Regions from separate parts of the Marinibaculum pumilum genome, predicted to be linked through region 1. Evidence: predicted binding sites of a transcription regulator. Region 1 holds the regulator's gene; the other holds the start of a gene.
What was found. Region 1 encodes HrcA, which represses chaperone genes, less so after heat shock. Its sites were predicted from a motif close to GTTAGCACTCNCCNNNGGNGAGTGCTAAC; they were not measured.

Region 2: a site for HrcA is predicted at 1,490-1,518, ahead of ACFOGJ_RS25315 (co-chaperone GroES). Genes of this name have one in related genera too.

What each region holds. Positions count from the first base shown of each region.
Region 1 covers NZ_JBHRTR010000035.1:26,575-29,797, reverse strand. The annotation lists gene rph (ribonuclease PH) at 1-671, opposite strand, end outside; gene hrcA (heat-inducible transcriptional repressor HrcA) at 908-1,954, shown strand; gene grpE (nucleotide exchange factor GrpE) at 2,046-2,762, shown strand; gene dnaK (molecular chaperone DnaK) at 3,014-3,223, shown strand, end outside.
Region 2 covers NZ_JBHRTR010000048.1:65,750-68,972, forward strand. The annotation lists gene ACFOGJ_RS25305 (DUF3429 domain-containing protein) at 1-401, opposite strand, end outside; gene ACFOGJ_RS25310 (SDR family oxidoreductase) at 490-1,242, shown strand; gene ACFOGJ_RS25315 (co-chaperone GroES) at 1,563-1,877, shown strand; gene groL (chaperonin GroEL) at 1,895-3,223, shown strand, end outside.

The DNA.
Region 1 (3,223 bases):
CCAGCCTTGGCCAGCTGCAGCAGGCGCTGGAATTCCGCCTCGCTGAACGGCGCACCCTCGGCCGTGCCCTGGATTTCCACGATGCCGCCGGTATCGGTCAGCACGAAGTTGGCATCGGCATCGGCATTGGCGTCTTCGGCATAGTCGAGGTCGAGCACCGTCTGCCCGGCATAGATGCCGCAGGATACTGCCGCCACATGGCCGGTGATCGGCAGCGCCGGCAGGGCGCCGCCCTCCACCAGCTTCGACACTGCCTGGTGCAGCGCCACCCAGGCACCGGTCACCGCGGCGGTGCGGGTGCCGCCATCGGCCTGCAGCACGTCGCAATCCATCCGGATCTGGCGTTCGCCCAGCCCTTCCAGGTCGGTCACGGCGCGCAGGGAGCGGCCGATCAGGCGCTGGATCTCCTGCGTGCGGCCGGACTGCTTGCCGCGGGCCGCCTCCCGGTCGGTGCGCTCATGGGTGGAGCGGGGCAGCATGCCGTATTCGGCCGTCACCCAGCCGCGGCCGCTGTTGCGCAGCCAGCCCGGCACCCGCTCCTCAATGGTCGCGGCGCAGAGCACCACCGTCTCGCCGAAGCGCGACAGGCAGGAGCCCTCGGCATATTTCGCCGCGCCCGGCTCCAGGGTCACCGGCCGCATCTCGTCTGATCGTCGTCCGCTCGGACGCATCTCGTCTGTCCTTCCAGGCAGGTCTGCGCCGTTGCCTGCGGGCCCTTCGGGACCGACGCGGCGGCGCGGTGGCGGGGTTCTATCCCAGGCCCGGCGCCCGGGTCCACCTCGGCCGTCGGTCACGGGCCGGGACGGCGGCCATGTTGACGGAAGGGGCACCGGCTTCCTAAATCCGTGGATCGGGACCATTGTGCCAGCCAGGCACAGTGGCCCGGTATCGGATAGTTCGGACACCCATGAACGGCCCCGCACTCCAGGAACTCAACGAACGCAGCCGGGACATCTTCCGGCAGGTCGTGGAGACCTATGTCGAAACCGGCGCGCCGGTCGGCTCGCGGCTGATTTCCAAACGCCTGGAGATGCGCCTGTCGCCGGCCTCGGTGCGCAACGTGATGTCCGACCTGGAGGAGCTGGGCCTGCTCTATGCCCCGCACACCTCTGCCGGGCGCCTGCCGACGCCGGCCGGCCTGCGGCTGTTCGTGGAAAGCCTGATGGAGCTCGGCGCGCTGACCGAGCAGGAGCGCGACGCGATCGAGGGCAAGGCCGCGGCCCGCGGCCGCAGCGTGCCGGAGGTCCTGAACGAGGCGATCGGTACCCTGTCCGGCCTGTCCGGCTGCGCCGGCCTGGTGTTCGCGCCGAAGCGGGACACGGTGCTGCAGCATGTCGAGCTGGTCTCCCTGCCCGACAACCGTGCGCTGGTGGTGATCGTGGATTCCTCCGGCACGGTGGAGAATCGGATCTTCGACCTGCCGCCGGGCCTGACCCAGACGCAGCTGGCGGAGGCGGCGAAATATCTCGTCGCCCGGGTGCGCGGCCATTCCCTGGCGGAGGCGCGCGACCTGGTGAAGGAGGAGCTGGAGAGCAAGCGCTCCGAGCTCGACGGCCTCGCCGCCCGGGTGGTGGCCGGCGGCCTTGCCGTCTGGGCCGGCAGCGGCGAGCAGGCGACCCTGATCGTGAAGGGCCAGGCCCACCTTCTTGAAGATGTCAGCGCGATGGCCGATCTGGAGCGCATCCGCCGGCTGTTCGGCGAGCTGGAGGAGAAGGAGAACCTGCTGCGCCTGATCAGCCTGACCGAGGGCGCGGAAGGGGTGCGGATCTTCATCGGGGCGGAGAGCAACCTGTTCTCCCTGACCGGCTGTTCCATGATCGTCGCGCCGTTCCAGGACCGCAACCAGCAGATCGTCGGCGCGCTGGGCGTCATCGGACCGCAGCGCATGAATTATGCGCGGGTCATCCCCATGGTGGATTTCACCGCACAGGTCGTCGGCCGGTTGATCGGCTGACGCGAAAGGACTATCCGGGCGCGGGTCCTGCGGCGGCGGCCGGTCCACCGCGCGCAGGGCGGGTCGGCGCCTGTCGATCGGAGCAGAGGACATGAACGTGAACGACAACAGCGAGCAGGCCGGCGCCGGCAGCCAGCGCCCCCAGGAGCAGGACGAACAGCGCGACGGCCGCCCGGCCGGCCAGCGCTCCGATCTGGAGAGCGAGAAGCTGCCGGATCCGCCGGAGGCGGAGGCCGCCGACCGCGGCGCCATCGACGAGATCCTGGAGGGCGAGGTGGAACCGCCGCCCGAGGATCCCAGGGTCGGCGAGGTGGCCGCGCTGCAGGAGGAGGTGGCGAAGCTGAAGGACCATCTCCTGCGCACCATGGCGGAGCAGGAGAACGCCCAGAAGCGCCACGCCAAGGACCGCGAGGATGCGGTGAAATATGCCGCGTCGAAGTTCGCCAAGGACATGCTGGACGTCGCCGACAACCTGCGGCGGGCCATCGACAGCGCCGCGCAGGGGCCCAAGCGCGAGGAACTGCCGGAACCGATGCGCAACCTGCTGGAAGGGGTCGAGGCGACGGAACGGTCGCTGCTGCAGGCCTTCGAGCGCAACGGCATCCAGCGCATCGAGGCGATGGGGGAGAAGTTCAATCCGAACCTGCACGAGGCGATGTTCGAGGTGGAGGACCCGAACCAGCCGGCGGGCATAGTGGTGCAGGTGATGGCCCCCGGCTACACCATCGCCGACCGCCTGCTGCGGCCGGCGCAGGTCGGTGTCTCCCGCGGCGGCCAGGCCCAGCCCCGGGTCGACACCAAGGCCTGAGCCGCATCCGGCGATCGCGTCCCTGAGGGCCGGCTGCGGCATCGCATCCGGCATCCCCGGACAGGTTCCGAAACCGGCGGATGGCGGCCGGCGCATGCCGCGGGGCCGCCGGAAAGCCGCAGAACAATTGGATTTCACACCGTTGCGACACTATCGGGCCCCGCCTATATATCGAGCGAACATAGGTCTCGAGGGGCTCGGCAGGGTGCATCAGGTGGCCCGGCCGAGCTGCCGGAATGGAGAGGATGATTATGGGTAAAGTTATCGGTATCGACCTTGGCACCACCAATTCCTGCGTGGCGGTGATGGAGGGCAAGAACCCCAAGGTCCTGGAGAACGCCGAGGGGGCGCGCACCACGCCTTCCATGGTCGCGTTCAACAACGATGGCGAGCGGCTGGTGGGCATGCCGGCGAAGCGCCAGGCGGTCACCAACCCGACCAACACGCTGTTCGCGATCAAG
Region 2 (3,223 bases), on a different contig from region 1:
GCGCCCGCTCGTGCGGCGCGGTGGTCGGCCAGCGCCATGGCGATGAAGCCGGCGGCCAGCAGCAAGAGGCCGGGCACCGGCGCCAGCAGCAGCGCGGCCCAGCCGAGCAGAGACGGCAGGACGGCAGGGCCAAGGCGGGACCAGAGCGGGCGACCGGCCTGCAGCGCCAGGCCCCAGTGGATGCCACCCAGGAAGGACAGGATCACGGCGCCATAGCCGGCGATCGCCTGCTGCGCGACCGGCCGCAGGTCCGGCGGCGCCAGGAACAGGGCGGCGGCCAGGGCCAGGAAGGGCAGGGCACCGGCCAGTCCCAGCCACAGCGCTGCGGCGGGGACCCGCGCCGTGCCGGAGGCCGCGTTGCCCGCCGTCGTCCCGGCCGGTGCCGTCTCGCTGATTGCCATCCGTCGGTCCTTCCGCAATCCGATCCGCTTCTGCCCGGTCTACGTATCCCCGGCATGCGCGGATCAGGCTTCAGGAAGGGCGGACGGCATGGGCGATACCGTTCTCGGCAGTTTCGGCGAAGGTCTGAACGTCGCCGTCGTCGGCGCGACCGGCGGCATCGGCGGCGCCTTTCTGGCGCGGCTGCGCGACCTGCCGGCCGTCGCGCAGCTGCATGCCCTGTCGCGACGGCCGGTGCCGGATGGTGCAGCCGATGCCTGGCACCGGCTGGACCTGGAGCGGGAGGACAGCATCGAGGCGGCCGCGCAGGCGCTGCGGGCATCGGCGGGCGAGCTGCATCTGGTGATCGTCGCCACCGGCGTCCTGCATGACGCGGCGGGCCTGCATCCAGAGAAGAGCTGGCGCCATCTGACCGCAGAGGGACTGGCGCAGGCCTTCCGGATCAACGCGATCGGCCCGGCGCTGCTGGCCCGTCACCTGCTGCCCCTGCTGGCGCGTGACCGCAAGGCGGCCTTTGCCGCCCTGTCCGCCCGGGTCGGCAGCATCGCCGACAACCGTCTGGGCGGCTGGTACGGCTATCGCGCCTCCAAGGCGGCCCTGAACCAGACAATCCGCTGCCTGGCGATCGAGCTGGCCCGCCGCAGCGACCGGGCACTCTGCGTCGCCCTGCATCCGGGCACCGTCGACACCCCGCTTTCCGCCCCTTTCCAGCGCAATGTGCCGGCGGCGCAGCTGTCCGCACCGGCCGAGGCGGCGGGGCGGCTGCTGGCCGTGCTGGACGGGCTGCAGCCGGCCGACAGCGGCGGCCTGTTCGCCTGGGACGCATCGCGCATCCCCTATTGAAAAGGCACTTGCGCGGATCGCGGAAGCGGCCAAATATCTGCCCCGTGACGGCGGCGCAGATGCCGCCCGTCTCTCTTCGACAACCGCACGCGGACGCCCCCGGCGCCTGCGTCGCCGACTACCCGCGCGGTGCCTGCATGGCGGCCGACGGGTTTCTGTTGTCGCTTTTTAACCTCCTGAAAAATATAGCGAAATTCGGTTCCCGCGGATCTTGATCGCGGGCCCGGCTGCGCCTATCTCCGCTGCGGTTGGCACTCCCGACCTGAGAGTGCCAAGGATCGGAAATTCGCTTCACAGCAAGGGATTTCGGAGGAACAGAGATGACGTTCCGACCACTGCATGACCGCGTTCTCGTCCGTCGCATCGAAGAGGATGAGCGTTCCGCCGGCGGGATCATCATCCCCGACACGGCGAAGGAGAAGCCCAGCCAGGGTGAGGTGATCGCCACCGGCCCCGGTGCCCGCAACGAGGCCGGGGAACTGGTCGCGCCCGACGTGAAGCCGGGCGACCGGGTGCTGTTCGGCAAATGGTCCGGCACCGAGGTGAAGATCGACGGCGAGGAACTCCTGATCATGAAGGAGTCCGACATCATGGGCGTCATCGTTGACGCCCCGGCGGTCGCCAGGGCCGCCTGACGGGAGGAAGAGACACCATGTCCGCCAAGGAAATCCGCTTTTCCGGCGATGCCCGCGCCCGCATGCTGCGCGGCGTCGACATCCTCGCCGATGCGGTGAAGGTCACCCTGGGCCCGAAGGGCCGCAATGTGGTGATCGAGAAGAGCTTCGGCGCGCCGCGCACCACCAAGGACGGCGTCAGCGTCGCCAAGGAGATCGAGCTCGCCGACCGGTTCGAGAACATGGGCGCGCAGATGGTGCGCGAGGTGGCCTCGAAGACCAACGACAGCGCCGGCGACGGCACCACCACCGCCACCGTGCTGGCGCAGGCCATCGTCCGCGAGGGCTGCAAGGCCGATGCCGCCGGCATGAACCCGATGGACCTGAAGCGCGGCATCGACATTGCCGTCTCGGCCGTGGTCGAGGAGCTGAAGAAGCGGTCGAAGAAGGTCACCACCAATGCCGAGATCGCGCAGGTGGGCACCATCTCCGCCAATGGCGACCGCACGATCGGCGACATGCTGGCCAAGGCCATGGACAAGGTCGGCCATGAAGGCGTGATCACGATCGAGGAGGCGAAGAGCCTGGAGACCGAGCTGGATGTCGTGGAAGGCATGCAGTTCGACCGTGGCTACCTGTCGCCGTACTTCATCACCGACGCCGAGAAGCTGAAGGTCGAGTTCGAGGACCCCTACATCCTGCTGCACGAGAAGAAGCTGTCGGGCCTGCAGGCCCTGCTGCCGCTGCTGGAAAAGGTGGTGCAGTCGGGCCGGCCGCTGCTGATCGTGGCGGAGGATGTCGAGGGCGAGGCGCTGGCCACCCTGGTGGTCAACAAGCTGCGCGGCGGCCTGAAGGTCGCGGCGGTGAAGGCGCCGGGCTTCGGCGACCGCCGCAAGGCGATGCTGGAGGATATGGCGATCCTGACCGGCGGCCAGGTCGTCTCCGAAGACCTGGGCATCAAGCTGGAGAATGTCGGCATCGACATGCTGGGCCGCGCCAAGAAGGTGGTGATCGAGAAGGAGAACACCACCATCGTCAGCGGCGCCGGCAAGAAGGCCGATATCGAGGCGCGCTGCAGCCAGATCCGCCGCCAGATCGAGGAGACCACCTCCGACTATGACCGGGAGAAGCTGCAGGAGCGGCTGGCGAAGCTGGCCGGCGGCGTGGCGGTGATCAAGGTCGGCGGCGCCACCGAGGTCGAGGTGAAGGAGCGCAAGGACCGGGTCGACGACGCCATGCATGCCACCCGCGCCGCGGTGGAGGAAGGCGTGCTGCCCGGCGGCGGTGCCGCTCTGCTGCATGCCTCCCGGGTGCTGGACGGGCTGAAGCCCGCGAACCACGACCAGAAGGCGGGCATCGACATCGTC